Regions from separate parts of the Oceanobacillus timonensis genome, predicted to be linked through region 2. Evidence: a T-box and tRNA genes for the amino acid it is inferred to sense, from the RefSeq annotation. Region 2 holds a T-box; the other holds one or more tRNA genes.
What was found. A T-box is a leader RNA that pairs with one kind of tRNA and senses whether it is charged. The one in region 2 lies ahead of leuS (leucine--tRNA ligase), so its partner is inferred to be a tRNA-Leu.

Region 1 (10,951 bases), 1.4 Mb from region 2:
GAAACCGTGTGCCTACAAGTAGTCGAAGCCCGTTTATGGGTGACGGCGTACCTTTTGTAGAATGGACCGGCGAGTTACGATCGTATGCAAGGTTAAGTGGAAGACACGGAGCCGCAGCGAAAGCGAGTCTGAATAGGGCGAGTGAGTATACGGTCGTAGACCCGAAACTGTGTGATCTACCCATGTCCAGGGTGAAGGTCAGGTAACACTGACTGGAGGCCCGAACCCACGTATGTTGAAAAATGCGGGGATGAGGTGTGGGTAGCGGTGAAATTCCAATCGAACACAGAGATAGCTGGTTCTCTCCGAAATAGCTTTAGGGCTAGCCTCAAGCAATAGAGTACTGGAGGTAGAGCACTGATTGGACTAGGGGCCCCTACCGGGTTACCGAATTCAGTCAAACTCCGAATGCCAGTTACTTCCGCTTGGGAGTCAGACTATGGGTGATAAGGTTCATAGTCGAAAGGGAAACAGCCCAGACCGCCAGCTAAGGTCCCTAAGTATACGTTAAGTGGAAAAGGATGTGGCGTTGCACAGACAACCAGGATGTTGGCTTAGAAGCAGCCATCATTGAAAGAGTGCGTAATAGCTCACTGGTCGAGTGACGCTGCGCCGAAAATGTACCGGGGCTAAACGTATCACCGAAGCTGCGGATTGTTCTTACGAACAATGGTAGGAGAGCGTTCAAAGGGCAGAGAAGTCAGACCGTGAGGACTGGTGGAGCGCTTTGAAGTGAGAATGCCGGTATGAGTAGCGAAAAAAGAGTGAGAATCTCTTTCACCGAAAGCCTAAGGTTTCCTGAGGAAGGCTCGTCCTCTCAGGGTTAGTCGGGACCTAAGCCGAGGCCGACAGGCGTAGGCGATGGATAACAGGTTGATATTCCTGTACCACCTCATGATTGTTCGAGCAATGGGGGGACGCAGGAGGATAAGGAGTGCGCACCGATGGATGTGCGTCCAAGCATGCGAGGAAGTCAGATAGGCAAATCCGTCTGACATATTTCTGAGCTGTGACGGGGAGGGAAATGAAGTACCGAAGTTCCGGATTTCACACTGCCAAGAAAAGCCTCTAGTTAGATCATAGGTGCCCGTACCGCAAACCGACACAGGTAGGCGAGGAGAGAATCCTAAGGTGAGCGGGAGAACTCTCGTTAAGGAACTCGGCAAAATGACCCCGTAACTTCGGGAGAAGGGGTGCTCAGGCTGAGTCTGAGCCGCAGTGAATAGGCCCAAGCGACTGTTTAGCAAAAACACAGGTCTCTGCGAAGCCGAAAGGCGAAGTATAGGGGCTGACACCTGCCCGGTGCTGGAAGGTTAAGAGGAAGAGTTAGCTTTCGGGCGAAGCTCTGAATCGAAGCCCCAGTAAACGGCGGCCGTAACTATAACGGTCCTAAGGTAGCGAAATTCCTTGTCGGGTAAGTTCCGACCCGCACGAAAGGTGCAACGACTTGGGCACTGTCTCAACGAGAGACCCGGTGAAATTATACTATGCGTGAAGATGCGCATTACCCGCGACAGGACGGAAAGACCCCGTGGAGCTTTACTGTAGCCTGATATGGAATGTTTGTGCAGTTTGTACAGGATAGGTGGGAGCCTTTGAAACGTGAGCGCTAGCTTACGTGGAGGCATCCGTGGGATACCACCCTAACTGTATGACCATTCTAACCCAGGACCGTGATCCGGTTCGGAGACAGTGTCAGGCGGGCAGTTTGACTGGGGCGGTCGCCTCCTAAAAGGTAACGGAGGCGCCCAAAGGTTCCCTCAGAATGGTTGGAAATCATTCGAAGAGTGTAAAGGCAGAAGGGAGCTTGACTGCGAGACCTACAAGTCGAGCAGGGACGAAAGTCGGGCTTAGTGATCCGGTGGTTCCGCATGGAAGGGCCATCGCTCAACGGATAAAAGCTACCCCGGGGATAACAGGCTTATCTCCCCCAAGAGTTCACATCGACGGGGAGGTTTGGCACCTCGATGTCGGCTCATCGCATCCTGGGGCTGTAGTCGGTCCCAAGGGTTGGGCTGTTCGCCCATTAAAGCGGTACGCGAGCTGGGTTCAGAACGTCGTGAGACAGTTCGGTCCCTATCCGTCGTGGGCGTCGGAAGTTTGAGAGGAGCTGTCCTTAGTACGAGAGGACCGGGATGGACACACCGCTGGTGTACCAGTTGTTCCGCCAGGAGCATAGCTGGGTAGCTACGTGTGGTAAGGATAAGTGCTGAAAGCATCTAAGCATGAAGCCCCCCTCAAGATGAAACTTCCCATCACTTCAAGTGAGTAAAATCCCTCAAAGACGATGAGGTTGATAGGTCCGAGGTGGAAGCGTGGCGACACGTGCAGCTGACGGATACTAATCGATTGAGGACTTATCTAAGTTTTTGTTTGTCACGTTACTCTTATTTAGTTTTTGAGGTATAAAATCATACATATTTTTTAAAATTAGTACTTGATTTTTTCTCAAAAACGATTATAATATTGATTGTTGCTGATTTTTTAAATCCTTGTCTGGCGGCGATAGCGAAGAGGTCACACCTGTTCTCATGCCGAACACAGAAGTTAAGTTCTTCAGCGCCGATGGTAGTTGGGGGCTTCCCCCTGCGAGAGTAGGACGTTGCCAGGCTAGAGTATTCTCTGACTAAGTCCTTAAGGACAAGCGAAATACTTCTTTCTTTATTGTTATGGATTATTCCACAGTAGCTCAGTGGTAGAGCTATCGGCTGTTAACCGATCGGTCGTAGGTTCGAATCCTACCTGTGGAGCCATTTGGAGAGCTGTCCGAGAGGCCGAAGGAGCACGATTGGAAATCGTGTAAGCCGCTATCGCGGCTTCGAGGGTTCGAATCCCTCGCTCTCCGCCATTAAAACCTTTTTAATGGCCCGTTGGTCAAGTGGTTAAGACACCGCCCTTTCACGGCGGTAACACGGGTTCGAATCCCGTACGGGTCACCAATTTTATTTTTATTGACGCATTTGTACTTCGGAGGATTAGCTCAGCTGGGAGAGCACCTGCCTTACAAGCAGGGGGTCGCAGGTTCGAGCCCTGCATCCTCCACCATGTAAGATTTATACATTTATATCGCGGGGTGGAGCAGTCTGGCAGCTCGTTGGGCTCATAACCCAGAGGTCGCAGGTTCAAATCCTGCCCCCGCAACCAAAATGGTCCGGTAGTTCAGCTGGTTAGAATGCCTGCCTGTCACGCAGGAGGTCGCGGGTTCGAGTCCCGTCCGGACCGCCATTAAAGGTTTAAAACAGCTTATGGCTTGGTAGCTCAGTCGGTAGAGCAGAGGACTGAAAATCCTTGTGTCGGCGGTTCGATTCCGTCCCGAGCCACCATCTTTTCAAAAAAGTGGAGGGATAGCGAAGTTGGCCAAACGCGGCGGACTGTAAATCCGCTCCCATCGGGTTCGTAGGTTCGAGTCCTACTCCCTCCACCATTTATTAAATTTCATAGGGGTATAGTTTAATGGTAAAACGAAGGTCTCCAAAACCTTTGATGTGGGTTCGATTCCTACTACCCCTGCCAATATGGCGGTCGTGGCGAAGTGGTTAACGCACCGGATTGTGGCTCCGGCACTCGTGGGTTCGATCCCCACCGGTCGCCCCTTTTTTATTTTAATACATAAGTTATATAAATTAATCATTGGGCCATAGCCAAGCGGTAAGGCATCGGGTTTTGATCCCGTGTACCCCAGGTTCGAATCCTGGTGGCCCAGCCATTCTGCGGAAGTAGTTCAGTGGTAGAACACCACCTTGCCAAGGTGGGGGTCGCGGGTTCGAATCCCGTCTTCCGCTCCAAAAGAAATGGCGGTATAGCCAAGTGGTAAGGCAGAGGTCTGCAAAACCTTTATCACCGGTTCAAATCCGGTTACCGCCTCCAAGAACATGCCGGTGTGGCGGAATTGGCAGACGCGCACGACTCAAAATCGTGTTCCGCAAGGAGTGTCGGTTCGAACCCGACCACCGGTATCAGAAAAACCTCGTTAAAAGCTGTTATGACACAGCTTTAGCGGGGTTTTTTTCGTACAGATACGTTTACCATGCGCACTATTTTGGCCACGGTTCGCACGACTAAACTAAAACGCAAAGCGGATTTTAGGCGATGGGTAAAAGGCGAACATTTATCGCAGATAGTCCGGAATTATTATCGGAATAGTTTGGGAGCAGTACGTAACGGCTTATTAGAGCAAGAGTATGTAACGAAGCTTAGGCATATTACTGCCGATATTTTCACCGATTGGGTAATAAAAAGCCAATCCGTTAAGATTAGCGTTATAATTACTTTTTATATAAATTTAAACACCCAATGTTGTTTTTACATCATTGGGTATTTAAATGAAAGTTAGTAGTTGACACTTGCTAAGTCTTTAAATTCCTCTTTTTGATTTAATGGGCAAGATTGCTCGTTGCAACGGACAATTTTATCATCGTCTAATTCAAATATTGCTACTACTTCTATTTCGCCAGTTTCGCCACTCTTTTTATTTGCAGTAACAGTATATCTTAGGGTTGCCGTTTGTTTATCATCATCAAAGAGAACATCATAAAAGGGGGATAAAGATATGGACTTTACAATCCCTTTTAATGCTTGGACATGACTTGTAAATTCAGATATATTTGTGCTAACTCCATCAGTTGTTTGAACGTATTGTTTACTAAAGTAATTAGGAATTTTTTCTATTTTCATATCAACGATGATTTCTTGATACATCTTACTTAAAAATTCAATGGCTTGTTCTTTATTCATAATAATTGCTCCTCTTTTTATAATTGATTTGACCAGGCTTCTAAAAATTTAATAATCAGCTCTAATTCATTATCAGAGAACTGATCCAACAATTGGCTATAACGATTTTTAGCAATTTGATGCATTCGATCATGAATCGCTGCAAGTTGCTGTCCTGAATTTGTTAAAGTATAATAAATAGCCTTTTGATCATTCTCCTTTTTTTAGCCAGGACCATTCCTTCTTCAATTAAGGAATTAATAGCTTTAGTAATTGCAGGTTTTGAAATACTTAGCTCCTTAGAAAGTAATGTGTTATTGGATGCATTTGGGTATTCGTTTATCAGAGCCATAATATGCAACTGCGTTAAAGGTCATTTATTTTGGTATAACCATGATCAACTAATAAATCCTTGGTTAGATTATCCCTTTTTGCCATCTTCTTTTCGCGATACAAAATAAAATGTTCAATGGCTTTCAGGGCTTTTTCTTTTGAGGAATTTTCCACAAACCTTCCCCCCCTTTGTTTATCTGATTTTTTGTTAACTGGTTAACAATTATAGATTACCAGTTAACATTATTGATGTCAACTAGTGAGTTTAGCAATAGGAATGGGAGCATAATAGAATAACATGGTATTGATACCTTTTTATTGAGGAATTTAATTTACAGGGGGCTCTTTTTTATATTCCCTCAAAAAGTGGCAATATAATTTTAGGTGACAAGTAAAAATATCCCTGTCATATCAGTGTTTGTCGGTTTTACTTGAATCCGACAAACAGTACTATTCGTACATTTTAAGATGATTTGTGTTTTTCAGGTATATTATAGAAAAACATAGGTTTATATAAAGCACAACACAAATGCAACACATACACTCTAATACATATAACCTCATACTTAACTAACTCGTGTATACTCGATAAACTAAACAGAGCGGCTTCGTATGTGAAAAACTAGAACTATTCATATTTCTGTTTACTGTGTTAGAATAATATTGGTTTGTAACGCCATTATCATTCTAGTATAGGAAGCTTTTTATATATCCGGTACAATCTTTACTGCTCATTCAACTTTTCCCTAGGGTGGGCAAGAGATTATGTTTTCATTTAGCTAATAAAAGAATTTAACCATTAGGAATAAAAATTGCAAAGAACGAGTGTTAGTAATTGCTATTATAAGTTAACATAACCTTTAATAATTAAGCTTGTAATGTAGATGAACTTGAAAATGCCAAATTTTCAGGACACTTTTTCGATTTCCTCTTTTTCAGGTTTATTCAGTGTATTTAATTCAACTGTTTTACTGGAGGTATAATAAATGTTTTTTAAAAGAAAACCGAAAATAAGTGAGCAAACAATTAAAGAGATAGTGCAGAAATTGGAAACAACGTATACGGACAAGAATATTGAACGAATGACAGAAATGTTTCATCCGAACCATCGGGATATCTCCTTTTTAAATCACTTTTCTCTTTCGATGAATTTTCAAATTTACAATATTACATCGGAGGTTCTCAACCTTGAGATATTAGATATGAGTGAAGAGGGAGCAACTTTTACATATACACGGAAGCATATGTATACATGTGTGAATGAAGAGGATGACAATGGGACAAACCCGAACAATATATCAAGCTACTATGTAGAGCTTAAGGTGGAAGGTAAAACGATTTGGATGATGAGATATGCAAGATATAGTGAGCTTTTTTTAGATACTGAAGGAAGAATATTGCCAGATGAAAAGGCGGTTGTGCCTTCAGGTGCTAAATATTTTGAGAATATGAAGCGGTTTATAGATGTTATTCAACTTGAGCATTTTAAGCCAGCCACTTATCTTACATACAGTGATAGTGAGTTTATCGGATACTATCTCGAAACAGAACGTTATCAATATCGTACAACGGAAAAGCTTACCTTCGATTACTTTGAAGAGATGGCTGCTGAATCGATTGCAGAGCATACAAAAGACTTCATTGAAGGAAACCCTCTAGAATATAGTGAGATTCTGGCACAGGAGAAATACTACTCTATCATTGAAATAAAAATGCAAGATCATACTGGATTAAAACATGAATTAATTTTGAGCATAGATGCATCGGATGGGTTTTTTATGATTCGTTATCTAAAAAGCTGCAATGCTTCCATTGAGGAGAAATTACGCCAGCGACTGATAGAGCAGATGAAGATTGCTGCAACTAAAATTGATGTTTCCGTTTAACATGCTGTAAGAGTCAAATAAATCTACCATATTTCCCAATAAAGGGTTACTTGACTCTTATTTTATTAAAATTATCAAAAAGACCGATTATTTCTCACTCATCCTGCAATTCACTGCCCTGACGATTTTCCCACTGCTGCAACAGACTAGCATTCGCAGTATTTCCAAAAACATTCAAAAGGGTGCGGAATCCTTCTGTTACCCGGTCAATCCCCGCAACAATTGCAATTCCTTCTAAAGGAAGATTTGCTGCTGATAGCACGGTGGTCATCATAATAATCCCAGCCCCCGGTACTCCTGCAGTACTAAATGAGACAAGCAAAGCACTCAAAAAAACAGCGATTACAAGTCCTGCTGTTAGATCGACGCCAAATAATTGTGCAACAAAGATGGCATTAAATCCTTGTAAAATACCCGCACCGTCCCTTTTTAGAGCTGTTCCGAATGGAATGGCAAATCCGGATAAATCACTTTGCAAACCGATTCTCTTGGCTCCATTTAAGGCAAGGGGCAAAGCTGCATTGGAACTGGCTGTACCAAATGCTAGCGTAAAAGCGGATCCGAATCCTTGGAAAAAGCTTTTTGGTTTTATGCCAGCGAAAAATAAAATCAAAACATATATACCGACCATAAGAATAATTGCTACAATCAAACCGAGCATATAGACAGCCAGATTGCCGATAATACCAAACCCCTGTGTTGCTACCACGGAGGTAATTAAGGCAAAAACCCCATATGGAGCAATTTTTAATACAAGCTGCAGTATTTTCTGCACAATCTCGTACATACTCTCCACAACATTCAAAAAGGGACGTGTTTGTTCTTCTTTCAGCAGATTAATCGCTGAACCTACAAGGGCAGCAATGACGATAACCTGTAAAAGGTTTCCTGTTGCTAATGCTTCAAATGGGTTGGAAGGGAAAATACCCACAAGCCATTCAATGAAAGAGTATCCTTCATCACTTGATGCTTCGCCTGTAGCAATTGCTTCTGCATTATTACCAGGTCGAATGATGAGTGCGACAACAATGCCTAAAGCGATAGCAACAGCAGAAGTCACGATGTAGAGACTCATTAACTTCGTTGTATATCGAGCAATATATCCAGTTCCTCTTAACTGCGTGATGCCCATAATCAAAGCTGCAAAAACGAGGGGGACAACAATCAATTGAATTGCTCGTAAAAATATGTCACCGGCAGGCTGCAATAAATACTGATCGAGCGGATCTACCCAGGCCGGAGCAAGCCAGTTCAGCAAACCTCCAAATAGCACTCCCACTCCCAAAGCAAGAAAGATTTTATTTGATAAAGACATTCTCCACACTTCCTTTTATTTTATTAAATTTTATTATGCATTATATATTAGCATATTAAGTTTATAATTCCTATCGTTTTAGTATGTAATTACGTGCGGGTTTGTTTGTAAATAGTTTTATCCATTTTAATAATACTTCGCTATTTACATACTGGTGTAATGGACCAATTGCTATTTGATTTACAAGCACCAGATAGGTAGGAAGAATCCAAGTTTGAAATGGATGAATTGATTGTTGGGTTTAAACAAAGGATTCATGGTTAAGATGTTAATCAATCCAATTATTTAACATCTCCTCTCCAAACCTTTACAATAAAAAGAGAGAAGTCAAAAAGAAAGGGTGAGTGTTTTGAATATCTTAGTAGTTGGAGCAAATGGACAGATAGGTAAACATCTAGTCAAGTTGATTCAAGAAAACGGAGATCAGGCACGTGCGTTTATTCGTAAGCAAGAACAGGCCGATTACTTTAAAGATTTAGGTGCTGAAGTTGCCGTTACGAACTTAGAAGATGAAGTCGATACGATTGCCAAAGCAGCAGAGGGCGTTGATGCGGTTGTATTCACAGCTGGATCTGGTTCTGAAACTGGAAAGGATAAAACCCTGATGATTGACTTGGACGGCGCAGTGAAAACCATTCAAGCAGCAGAAAAAGCAAATGTGAAACGTTTTGTTATGATTAGTTCATTCGATACGAGCCGGGAAGCGATTCAATCTGCTCCCGAATCGTTTGCACCATACGTCGTAGCAAAACATTATGCAGATGAATGGCTGATAAATAGCGATTTAGATTATACGATTATTCATCCGGGGTTATTAACAAATGAACCTGGTACCAATCAAGTAAATCTTGGAGCTAATGTGGAGCGGGGAGAAGTACCTCGGGAAGATATTGCAAAAGTGATTTATACGAGCTTGAAAAATGATGCAACTATCGGCAAAAGATTCCGTGCAGTGGGTGGACAAACTTCTGTAGAAGAAGCCGTACAGTCGGTAAAATAATAAGAGAATTCACCCCTATTAAGTATAATTTTTCTATACTACAAGAAGACCTATGCGTATCTTTTGATATGCATAGGTCTTCTTAAAATATAGTGAGTATTCGCGCTTCGTATACAGGCTCCTTAACGCTTTTTTCTCAACAAATGAAGTTCCTTAACCGCTTTTTTAAATTGTACCTGCCAATACAATTTTCTCAAATACATGCCTGCTAATATAAATAATGATGCTATAAGGATTGTAATCAGAAGTGTATATTGATTCCATATTTAAATATAGGTAGAATGGAAGAAGTACTTTTGTATCTATTCATTCGATGGCTAGATGATTAAATTGAAACCGAATACATTGATGAAATAAAATCTTAGAATGGATACAATCTGATATGCATAGAATGATTTTATTGACAATAAGGGGTTAAATAAAAATGAATCCAATCTAAAATTTTCTCCGTTCAATGATATGACTAATTTTGAACAGGGAGATGATGAAAAAATAAAGTAAGAATTTATGCGGACAGGAAAATTATTTCATACCAACTGTTAGAATCGAAGCAGTTTATCTCCCTTATCTAATAAGGAGAGAATGACATTGAAGCCATTACTAATTAACAGAAATTTTAAATATATGTGGGGGTCAGAATTCCTTTCTATTTTAAACGGAAGGTTTAGGGAGTTAGTGATTCCTTTGATTGTATTAGGGTTAACCAGTTCACCGTTAGTTACAGCACTGGTGGCTTTGTCGCAGCAAGTTGGCACGATTTTATTTGCTATACCAATTGGAACATGGGTAGAGAATAAGCATAAGGTTCGGGTCGCTGCTACTTGTCATTTTTTATACGGATTAAGTATTTTTACACTTGCTTTCCTTTTAGCTACAAAAAATGTGAATGCCGTTATTATTGCTTTTTTGTTATTTGTCATGGGATTACTTGCATTAATTAGCCGAACGGCGTTTACTTCAATGATTCCTGGGATTGCCGGCAGGGAGAACTTGTTAAAAGCACATACAAATATCGAAGCTGCTGATGCCATTGCAATTGTAATTGGTCCTGCATTGGGTGGAATATTATTAGCAAAAACAGGTTCAGTTTTAACATTGATTATATGTGCAACTTTATCTCTTTTATCTACTATGTTGGTTGCTATGATTCGCAATAAGGCAGATTTTAAGAAAGCAGAAAGGGAAGTTTCAAAGAAAAGTAAATTCCATACTTTTTTAGAAAGAACATTAGAAGGTTTGCAGATTTTGATAGCTAATCCACAACAATTGATTAGCACATTAGCAATGTGTATATTAGGATTTACAACAGTATATATTACATTAACTACTATATTTTATGCACAAATAACCATGGAACTATCAGAGGAACGAATTGGGATCTTATTATCAAGTGCAGGTGTGGGTAATATTGCAGGTATCTTATTGATAAATAAATGTAAAAATAAAAATTGGGTTACACTGATTTGTATTTTAATGATTATTTCTGGAATAGGTATATTAATGATGACCGTTGCAAATGCGTTTATCATGATGTGTTTAGGAATGGCCATTTTTGATTGCACGCTTTCCATGGCTTTTATTGTCCAAGGCGCTGTCCATCAGGGGATTACGCCAGATGAATTTTTAACAAGAGTTAGAAGCTCCACCTATGTTATAGGAGGGCTGATAACAATGGCTGGTACTTTTTTGGCAGGCGCTATCCCT
Region 2 (10,951 bases):
GTTTCCCTTTCGACTATGAACCTTATCACCCATAGTCTGACTCCCAAGCGGAAGTAACTGGCATTCGGAGTTTGACTGAATTCGGTAACCCGGTAGGGGCCCCTAGTCCAATCAGTGCTCTACCTCCAGTACTCTATTGCTTGAGGCTAGCCCTAAAGCTATTTCGGAGAGAACCAGCTATCTCTGTGTTCGATTGGAATTTCACCGCTACCCACACCTCATCCCCGCATTTTTCAACATACGTGGGTTCGGGCCTCCAGTCAGTGTTACCTGACCTTCACCCTGGACATGGGTAGATCACACAGTTTCGGGTCTACGACCGTATACTCACTCGCCCTGTTCAGACTCGCTTTCGCTGCGGCTCCGTGTCTTCCACTTAACCTTGCATACGATCGTAACTCGCCGGTCCATTCTACAAAAGGTACGCCGTCACCCATAAACGGGCTTCGACTACTTGTAGGCACACGGTTTCAGGTTCTATTTCACTCCCCTCCCGGGGTGCTTTTCACCTTTCCCTCACGGTACTGGTTCACTATCGGTCACTAGGGAGTATTTAGCCTTGGGAGATGGTCCTCCCGGATTCCGACGGAATTCCACGTGTTCCGCCGTACTCAGGATACACTCCGGAGGAAACGCTTTTTCGATTACAGGGCTGTTACCTTCTTTGGCTGACCTTTCCAGGTCGATTCATCTAAAGCATTTCTTTGTAACTCCAATGGAATGTCCTACAACCCCAAGAAGCAAGCTCCTTGGTTTGGGCTCTTTCCGTTTCGCTCGCCGCTACTCAGGAAATCGATGTTTCTTTCTATTCCTCCAGGTACTGAGATGTTTCAGTTCCCCGGGTATGCCTCACCTACCCTATGTATTCAGATAGATGTCCTGTTCCATTACGAACAGTGGGTTTCCCCATTCGGAAATCCTCGGATAATAACATTTACTTACAACTCCCCGAGGCATATCGGTGTTAGTCCCGTCCTTCATCGGCTCCTAGTGCCAAGGCATCCACCGTGCGCCCTTATTCACTTAACTAAAGTTTTTGAATAAGATGGCTGATTACGGAATGTAATCATTTGTGTTGCTATATCCATAGCTTTTTGCCTTATTTCTAAAGTTTGATGTCGTTGTTACTCTTATTTAGTTTTCAAGGTACAAACTTCCACACGGATGTGGTGACTTCTGTATTGTCACAAATGTCTTCGATGGGGCGAGTAATCGCAGTCCCACGGATGTGACGGTTTTAACAGAAGTTCCTTTTGAGAGATTGCTCTCTCAAAACTGAACCAAACAACACAGTACAAAATTCCGTAATATATCCTTAGAAAGGAGGTGATCCAGCCGCACCTTCCGATACGGCTACCTTGTTACGACTTCACCCCAATCATTCGTCCCACCTTCGGCGGCTGGCTCCTAAAAAGGTTACCCCACCGACTTCGGGTGTTACGAACTCTCGTGGTGTGACGGGCGGTGTGTACAAGACCCGGGAACGTATTCACCGCGGCATGCTGATCCGCGATTACTAGCGATTCCGGCTTCATGCAGGCGAGTTGCAGCCTGCAATCCGAACTGAGAACGGTTTTCTGGGATTTGCTAAAACGTCACCGCTTCGCTTCCCTTTGTTCCGTCCATTGTAGCACGTGTGTAGCCCAGGTCATAAGGGGCATGATGATTTGACGTCATCCCCACCTTCCTCCGGTTTGTCACCGGCAGTCACCTTAGAGTGCCCAACTAAATGCTGGCAACTAAGATTAAGGGTTGCGCTCGTTGCGGGACTTAACCCAACATCTCACGACACGAGCTGACGACAACCATGCACCACCTGTCACTTTGTCCCCGAAGGGAAAACTCTATCTCTAGAGCGGTCAAAGGATGTCAAGACCTGGTAAGGTTCTTCGCGTTGCTTCGAATTAAACCACATGCTCCACCGCTTGTGCGGGTCCCCGTCAATTCTTTTGAGTTTCAGCCTTGCGGCCGTACTCCCCAGGCGGAGTGCTTAATGCGTTAACTTCAGCACTAAGGGGCGGAAACCCCCTAACACCTAGCACTCATCGTTTACGGCGTGGACTACCAGGGTATCTAATCCTGTTCGCTCCCCACGCTTTCGCTCCTCAGCGTCAGTTACAGACCAGAGAGTCGCCTTCGCCACTGGTGTTCCTCCACATCTCTACGCATTTCACCGCTACACGTGGAATTCCACTCTCCTCTTCTGCACTCAAGTCCTCCAGTTTCCAATGCACGTTTGCAGTTGAGCTGCAAGATTTCACATCAGACTTAAAAAACCGCCTGCGAGCGCTTTACGCCCAATAATTCCGGACAACGCTTGCCACCTACGTATTACCGCGGCTGCTGGCACGTAGTTAGCCGTGGCTTTCTGGTCGGGTACCGTCAAGGTACGATCAGTTACTATCGTACTTGTTCTTCCCCGACAACAGAGTTTTACGATCCGAAAACCTTCATCACTCACGCGGCGTTGCTCCGTCAGACTTTCGTCCATTGCGGAAGATTCCCTACTGCTGCCTCCCGTAGGAGTCTGGGCCGTGTCTCAGTCCCAGTGTGGCCGATCACCCTCTCAGGTCGGCTACGCATCGTCGCCTTGGTAAGCCATTACCTTACCAACTAGCTAATGCGCCGCAGGCCCATCTGTAAGTGACAGCAAAAGCCGTCTTTTAACTCCTCATCAGGTGATGGGAAGTGTTATCCGGTATTAGCTCGCGTTTCCGCGAGTTATCCCAGTCTTACAGGCAGGTTGCCTACGTGTTACTCACCCGTCCGCCGCTCGTTCCACGAACTTCCCTCCGAAGAGTTCCGTTCGCTTCCCGCGCTCGACTTGCATGTATTAGGCACGCCGCCAGCGTTCGTCCTGAGCCAAGATCAAACTCTCCATAAAAGTGTTTGAAACGTTAGCTTTCAGAAGTCAACTTCTGACTTATTTTTTAAGAAAAACGAGGTTGTCTTTCTTCTTTCGTACTGGTTGTTTTGTTCAGTTTTCAAAGAGCAATTTGTATAACATCGCCTTAAAAAAAGCGACTTTATTAATATACCACATAACCAATATCTCGTCAATAACTTTTTTATTCATTAATTTTTTTAAAAGCCTCAACTCGATATTGGATATTCATTATAGCATTACCGACAAATTAAGTCAACATCTATTCGGCAAATTTCTTTTTACTTCATTAAGAAATAGTCTGAACCGGCATTTCACACTTTGTCCCCTGTTCTATAGATGACAAAACAGTCACTGAAATTACCTGCCAGCAGTATTGTTATGCCTGTATTATTCACTCTTCTGCTATGTCGAATTTTATATAGAGAATACCAATATACAAGTGAACGAAAAGCATTTGAAAAATGAAAGACTACCCTGACAAGCAAAAAGATATTCCGCCGGATTGTTTATTCTCCGGTGGAATATCTTTTTATTACTAATTCCGTTTGCTTTCATCACAAAAACTTTTCATGAATGTGCTATTTAATAATAATTTCTCCTGGCCATTCCAGCATACCGCCGCTCATATTCGCTACGTTAAACCCTTGTTCCTGTAAAAAGGCTGCTGCATTGTAGCTTCTTCTTCCGGAGCGGCAAATCATAATATATTCTTTATCCTTATCTAAATCCGTATAAGCGTCTTGTATTTCTCCTAAAGGAATATGCAGTGCATTTTCAATCATTCCTTGAGCAACTTCTTCATCTTCTCTGACATCAATCAGCTGAATATGATCCTTTTCTTTTATAGAATCTACTTCTTTCGGGGAATATTTCTTCATATCTTCCATTCCCTCTCAACTCCTTTTATTTCATTCTTTCTTATCATAATAAATGGAGAATGCATAGGTTTCAAATTGTTTGTTTAAACTAAGGCAAAATAAATCCCTTTACGAATAGGAGGTGATGCAATGACTTATATCAGTTTATTATTATTGACGCTTTTCTTCGCTCCGGCAGAAACAACAGCGCAAAGTGATGCGCACCTTATCCAAACCTATGAAGAAGATGTCACTGGAGATGGGGAGAAAGAGTTATTAGAGCTGAAAGGAAAATTATTTGCTCCGGATGGTGTGTACTATCAGGACATTTGGGTTGATATTTCAAGTCCTACCTCTGATAAAACATGGCAAATTAACTATGGTGGAGGATACGATCCAGAATTACAATTTGCTGATTTAACACATAACGGCGTAGCGGATATTCTATATCAGAGTCCAACAGGCGGAAGCGGCGGGTTGTATACTTCGCAGTTAAATCAATGGGAAAAAGATGATTTTATCGAACTGCCGCTGCCAACAGAACAGCCGGTAAAAGGAGAGTTCATGGATCATTTCAAAGTATCTGTACAGTTGCTGCCAAAGGAAGACCCCATCATTTTAGATGTCTCCGGACAAAAAGAAGAATATATTCGCTTAAAATTATATGATGATCAGGGAAAACTTTTGGAACCGACTACGCTTATGATTGATCCAGTTGCTTTTTTCGAAGTTACGGAAATAGAAAGTGAACAACAGGAAGGTCTGAAAAGCTTTCAACAAATCAGCGGCGCATACCATGCTGATCAAATTGGAACGGTGGAATCGGTATGGGTTTATGATAAGAAGGACAAATGGATTCTTCTGGATACGACATTACAAACCGATCTCCCTCGTGAAGAGGAACCTTCCAGCTAAAACGAGCTATTATATAAAAACGAAAAGAAACCGGACTAAATCCCGTTCTACTGATAGAACATGGATAAGTCCGGTTTTCTCACTTAAGCAAAGAGGCGTTCACGCAGCAGCACCGCGCTTTCTTGCGTTCCGCGCCATTCATGAACAGTATTAATTAGCTACAACATTAACCAGTTTGTCTGGAACAACAATCACTTTTCGGATCGTTTTCCCTTCTACCCATTTTTTTACACTTTCTTCATTTAAAGCCATTTTTTCAAGTTCCTCTTTTTCTGTACCTACAGGAACACTCAGTTTTGCGCGAACTTTCCCCATCACCTGCAATACAACCTCAACTTCTTCTTGCACAAGTTTCGATTCGTCATAGGCTGGCCAGCCTGCTAAACTGATGGAATCCTCCTTGCCAAGCTTTTGCCAGATTTCTTCACACATATGTGGCGCAACTGGAGAAAGAAGCTTCACAAAACCTTCCGCATAATTTTTAGGAATCGAATCTACTTTATAACATTCATTTACAAATACCATCATTTGGGAGATACCTGTATTAAAATGAAGATTCTCAAAGTCCTCTGTCACCTTCTTGACTGTTTCATGGTACACTTTATCCAACTCTGTTGCCGCATCATCTGTAATTCGGTCTGTTAATGATTGATCATCATTCATATACAATCTCCAAACACGATCTAAGAAACGACGGGAGCCGTCCAAACCGTTTGTGGACCAGGCGACAGAAGCATCCAGCGGCCCCATGAACATTTCATACAAACGCAATGTATCTGCACCATGAGAAGAAATAATATCATCCGGATTAACCACATTTCCTTTTGATTTACTCATCTTCTCGTTACCTTCTCCAAGAATCATTCCTTGGTTATATAATCTCTGGAAAGGTTCTTTTGTAGAAACCACACCGATATCATAAAGGAATTTATGCCAGAAGCGTGCATACAGCAGATGAAGCACAGCGTGTTCTGCTCCTCCGATATAAATGTCAATCGGGAACCATTCTTTCAATGCTTCCGGATCAGCAAGCTGTTCCGCATTATGCGGATCCACATAACGCAGGAAGTACCAGCAGCTGCCGGCCCATTGCGGCATCGTATTCGTTTCTCTTCGGCCTTTCATTCCTGTTTCCAGATCGACCACACTTACCCATGCTTCGTTGTTAGCAAGCGGAGATTCTCCTGTTCCAGATGGTTTAATCTCTGTCATTTCCGGAAGTTCCAGTGGAAGCTCTTCTTCCGGAACAGTTGACATGCTGCCGTCTTCCCAGTGAATAATCGGAATCGGTTCTCCCCAATAGCGCTGTCTTGCAAAAAGCCAGTCACGCAAACGGTACGTAATTTTCTTTGTGCCTTTTTTGTTTTCTTCCAGCCATGCAATCATTTTCGAAATAGCTTCATCCTGATCCAGACCATTCAGGAATTCCGAATTAACGTGCGGACCGTCTCCTACATAAGCTTCCTCTTCTATATTCCCGCCAGCGACAACTTCTTTAATTGGCAGTTCAAATACGCTGGCAAATTCATAGTCACGCTCATCGTGGGCAGGTACGGCCATGATTGCTCCGCTTCCATAGCTCATCAATACATAGTCCGCTACCCAAATTGGCATTTTTTCACCATTAGCAGGGTTGATCGCATAAGCTCCTGTAAATACGCCTGTTTTTTCTTTAGCAAGGTCAGTACGCTCTAAATCTGATTTTGTTTGTATTTCATGCAAATATTTTTCCACAGCTGCTTTTTGCTCTGCCGTTGTAATCTTTTCCACAAATTCATGTTCTGGCGCCATCACGGCATACGTTGCCCCGAACAAAGTATCTGGACGTGTTGTAAATACGGTGAATGTTTCCTCATGTCCTTCAATGGAAAAAGTCACCTCAGCACCTTCCGAACGTCCAATCCAATTACGTTGCATTTCTTTTAAGCTCTCCGGCCAATCCAGATCTTCCAAATCAGAAAGCAGCCGATCAGCGTATGCTGTTATTTTAAGCATCCATTGTTTCATCGGTTTACGAACAACCGGATGTCCGCCGCGTTCACTTTTTCCATCAATGACTTCTTCATTTGCCAAAACGGTTCCGAGAGCTGGACACCAGTTAACAGCCACTTCATCCATATAAGCCAAATCATTTTCATACAGTTTTTTAAAAATCCATTGTGTCCACTTATAGTAATCAGGATCTGTAGTGTTTACTTCTCTATCCCAATCATAAGAAAAACCGAGCTCTTTAATCTGCCTTTTAAAGATTTGGATATTTGCTTCTGTAAATTCCTTGGGACTATTCCCTGTATCAATAGCATATTGCTCCGCCGGGAGCCCAAAAGCATCCCAGCCCATTGGATGCATGACCTCATATCCTTGCATTCTTTTCATTCTCGCTAAAATATCTGTCGCTGTATAACCTTCCGGATGTCCAACATGCAAACCTTGACCGGACGGATAAGGAAACATATCCAGCGCATAAAATTTTTCTTTATTGGAAAATGTATTTGTTTTAAATGTGTGATTATGATCCCAATACTTTTGCCATTTTTTCTCGATTTCCTGATGTGGAAAACTCATCGTCTTTCTTCCTCCTTCAACACTCTTGTATCATTCCATCTCTAGATGAAATTAACATTTATATCCTAAAATTACTAAAAACAGGTATAAAAAAAGCCACTCATCCCAAGAAAGGGACGAGAAGCTGTGATTATTCCCGCGGTACCACCCAAATTAACGCTTAAAGCGTTCGCTTGACATCGATAACGTGGATGAAACGGCAGCAACTACTTTTTCATTGCCGCAACCTAAAAAGGTGAGTTCATACGCCTATCAGTAGCAGTTCACACCACCCACTGCTTCTCTAAAACTGACACAACCTATTACTATTCCTTTTTCATCGTTTTTTCATTTTATCATAGATATTGGAATTATAATGAAATAAACATACCCTGTCAAGTTGACCTAAATGAATCCTACCCTTAGTATACACATATTTTTTCAATTGGAAACAGGATATTAGAGAAAATTTCATACCATCCTATCATCCGTAGTAAACATGAGCGTGTTTTTCTTGTTATAATTAGAAATACATTTTTCAATATCATACATAAGGAGACAACAACATGTTACTAAACGTTTTAACTTGTGCGCACTCTCTATTAAAGGAGAGCCTTCAAGAAGGAGATATTGCCATTGACGCCACCTGCGGGAATGGGCATGACACATTATTTTTGAGCCAGGCTGTAGGCAACTCTGGGAAAGTGTATGGATTTGATATCCAAGCGCAAGCTATCCAAAAAACAAACGAGAAATTACAGGAAAATGACTGTCACAATGTATCCCTGATTCAGGACAGCCACGAAAAGATATCTACCTATATGAAAGAAGTTATTTTGGGCGGAGCTATTTTCAATCTCGGTTATTTACCTCAAAGTGATAAGTCTATTATCACCAAAGCCCCTTCCACTATAACTGCTATCCAGGCTATATTAGAAAAACTAAAACCAAACGGACGGCTGATCTTAGTCATTTATTATGGTCATCCGGGAGGCGAGGAAGAAAAAGAAGCGATTCTTGCTTACACGTCACAATTGGATCAAAAAGAATACCAGGTGCTCAGGTACCAATTTATCAATCAGCAAAACCAGGCTCCATTTTTAATTGCCATCGAAAAAAAGAAACGTTCCTGAATTTGGACAGGACGTTTCTTATATTTGTTACGTAATCCCCAAGAATAATAACCGAAAAAATAAATTCAGGAAATGCCCGGCTGTCATGATAACAAATATAATAAGTGAAATCATGAGTACGCGGGATCGTAATGTCTTATATTTTTTTGGATAAGGAACCCAAATATACGCTGATACAATCATGAGTGGAACCGAATAGAAGTAGCCAAATACATAAACCCATTGACGCAGTGCAGAAAGATCGCCCAGTTCTGGACTTTGCAAATCATTCAACTGATTCATATATCCAGTCACAAAAATAATGGTTAGAAGCACAAAATAACCAAACGTTGTCAGACGCAGCCATTTTTGCTCATCACTTATCAGTATATAGACACCGATAAAAAATAAAATCCCTATTACCATTTGAATCAACATAAAAGTACAACCCCATTTTTAACGATAAATCAGTTTTCTTCATTACATGCAAAACTTCATTTTTTTAACATGCTCTCTATATAAAAGTTCGCTTGTATGTATAGGTGGGTTCATCATCCATCTATTAAAACAGATTTATACCACTGCTTATTCCAGAAATGACTGGAACAACTGTTACTCCTCCTACTTCATTTAAGAATATAGAATCACTTCAAATAGCATGTATCTATTTATATTTTGCTATCAGGAAGCAACTAGCTTATTTATTCTACCATAAAAAGATGTACACCTGTAGAGGTTAAAAAGAAATAAATATACATTCAAACTTATTATTCACCTTGAAAGACGAGTTAGAATAATTGCCTAGGGAATAACAACTTTTTTTAATATCGCTGCTCTAAACCAGAATGAAATCATCTAGTACGTATCCGTCTTTTCGAATTCTGCTTCCTTTGCTATACTTTAATTATTACAACTTTATTGGAGGAATACGGAATGATTGAACCTTATAAAGGAAATACCCCATCCATTTCTGCTTCTGCATTCATTGCTAAAAATGCTGTTATTAACGGGGATGTAACGATTGAAGAAGAAGCAAGTATCTGGTTTCACACAGTGATACGCGGCGATGTTGCTCCTACAAAAATCGGCAAACGCACCAATGTACAGGACCTTTCCATGTTACATCAAAGCCCTGATATGCCGTTAATCCTTGAAGATGATGTAACCGTCGGACATCAGGTCACGCTGCATTCCGCAACCATACGTCATCACGCACTTATTGGCATGGGTTCTATTATCTTAGATGGTGCAGAAGTCGGAGAGCATGCCTTTGTCGGCGCCGGCAGCCTTGTACCTCCAGGGAAGAAAGTACCGCCGAGAACATTGGTTATGGGGAGACCGGCTAAAGTAGTACGTGAATTGACAGATAAGGATTTTCAGGAAATGGAACGCATCCGTACATCCTATGTGGACAAAGGGCAATATTATTTAAAGGAAACAACAATGGGAATGGATAAATAACACGATAAGAAAAACGTCAGACATCTACAGAGATACCTGACGTTTTTCTTATTGTGCAGTTAGTGCTTTTAGTTCTTCCACTTTATCTGTTTTTTCCCATGGAAATGTAATATCCGTGCGTCCAAAATGACCGTAAGCAGCTGTATTTTGGAAAATAGGTCTTCTTAAATCAAGCATCAGGATAATTCCAGCCGGACGTAAATCAAATAACTCCCGCACTGCTTCGACTAATTTTTCCTCGCTGACCTCTCCTGTACCGAATGTATTAATAGAAATAGAGACCGGTTGCGCCACACCAATCGCATATGCTAATTGCACTTCACATGAATCAGCCAGGCCTGCTGCGACAATATTTTTGGCAACATAACGAGAAGCATACGCAGCAGAACGATCCACTTTCGTTGCATCTTTCCCGCTGAAAGCACCGCCGCCGTGTCGTGCATAGCCTCCATACGTGTCCACAATAATTTTTCTTCCTGTCAGACCGACGTCTCCTTGTGGACCACCCAAGACAAAACGTCCCGTCGGATTAATAAAGTATTTGGTTTTATCATCCAGTAATTCACTCGGTACAACCGCTTCTACAACATGTTTGATAATATCCGCTTCAATTTGTTCATTTGTAATATCTTGATGATGCTGTGCGGAAACCACTATCGTATCTACACGCAGCGGCTGATTATTTTCATCATATTCAACAGTTACCTGTGTTTTACCATCCGGACGAAGATAGCCAACAATCTCTTGTTTTCGGACATCTGCTAATCTTTTCGATAAACGGTGAGCTAAAGCAATCGGCAACGGCATAAGTTCATCCGTCTCATTGCATGCATAGCCAAACATTAATCCCTGGTCTCCAGCTCCGATTGCTTCAATTTCTTCTTCGCTCTCCTGCCCTTGTCTTGCTTCCAGCGCAACATCCACGCCCCCGGCAATATCCGGAGACTGTTCATCGATGGCAGTTAAAACAGCACAGGTTTCTGAGTCAAAACCATATTTTGCTCGTGTATAGCCTATCCCCTTTACCGTTTCACGGACAATGGCGGGAATATCTACATATGTACTTGTAGAAATCTCTCCAGCAACTAAAACAATTCCTGTTGTAACAGTCGTTTCACATGCTACTCTGGCATTCGGATCCTTTGAGAGAATATTGTCCAGAATCGCATCTGAAA

Region 1: it has a tRNA-Leu gene. The T-box ahead of leuS (leucine--tRNA ligase) is inferred to sense a tRNA for this amino acid. The anticodon was not compared.

What each region holds. Positions count from the first base shown of each region.
Region 1 is NZ_LT800497.1:1,766,085-1,777,035, forward strand. It holds rRNA gene B7E05_RS08530 (23S ribosomal RNA) at 1-2,365, shown strand, start outside; rRNA gene rrf (5S ribosomal RNA) at 2,496-2,611, shown strand; tRNA gene B7E05_RS08540 (tRNA-Asn) at 2,679-2,753, shown strand; tRNA gene B7E05_RS08545 (tRNA-Ser) at 2,757-2,848, shown strand; tRNA gene B7E05_RS08550 (tRNA-Glu) at 2,865-2,939, shown strand; tRNA gene B7E05_RS08555 (tRNA-Val) at 2,970-3,045, shown strand; tRNA gene B7E05_RS08560 (tRNA-Met) at 3,068-3,144, shown strand; tRNA gene B7E05_RS08565 (tRNA-Asp) at 3,149-3,225, shown strand; tRNA gene B7E05_RS08570 (tRNA-Phe) at 3,248-3,323, shown strand; tRNA gene B7E05_RS08575 (tRNA-Tyr) at 3,339-3,424, shown strand; tRNA gene B7E05_RS08580 (tRNA-Trp) at 3,440-3,513, shown strand; tRNA gene B7E05_RS08585 (tRNA-His) at 3,519-3,591, shown strand; tRNA gene B7E05_RS08590 (tRNA-Gln) at 3,632-3,706, shown strand; tRNA gene B7E05_RS08595 (tRNA-Gly) at 3,711-3,785, shown strand; tRNA gene B7E05_RS08600 (tRNA-Cys) at 3,794-3,867, shown strand; tRNA gene B7E05_RS08605 (tRNA-Leu) at 3,875-3,956, shown strand; gene B7E05_RS08610 (nuclear transport factor 2-like protein) at 4,330-4,734, opposite strand; gene B7E05_RS22400 (helix-turn-helix domain-containing protein) at 4,898-5,065, opposite strand; gene B7E05_RS22405 (hypothetical protein) at 5,080-5,220, opposite strand; gene B7E05_RS08620 (hypothetical protein) at 6,033-6,932, shown strand; gene B7E05_RS08625 (dicarboxylate/amino acid:cation symporter) at 7,027-8,247, opposite strand; gene B7E05_RS08630 (SDR family oxidoreductase) at 8,597-9,247, shown strand; gene B7E05_RS08635 (MFS transporter) at 9,830-10,951, shown strand, end outside.
Region 2 is NZ_LT800497.1:3,186,836-3,197,786, forward strand. It holds rRNA gene B7E05_RS15575 (23S ribosomal RNA) at 1-1,029, opposite strand, end outside; rRNA gene B7E05_RS15580 (16S ribosomal RNA) at 1,320-2,884, opposite strand; gene B7E05_RS15585 (rhodanese-like domain-containing protein) at 3,466-3,774, opposite strand; gene B7E05_RS15590 (hypothetical protein) at 3,895-4,659, shown strand; gene leuS (leucine--tRNA ligase) at 4,810-7,224, opposite strand; T-box leader at 7,334-7,553, opposite strand; gene mnmM (tRNA 5-(aminomethyl)-2-thiouridylate-methyltransferase MnmM) at 7,770-8,336, shown strand; gene B7E05_RS15605 (hypothetical protein) at 8,364-8,753, opposite strand; gene B7E05_RS15610 (gamma carbonic anhydrase) at 9,249-9,776, shown strand; gene metK (methionine adenosyltransferase) at 9,825-10,951, opposite strand, start outside.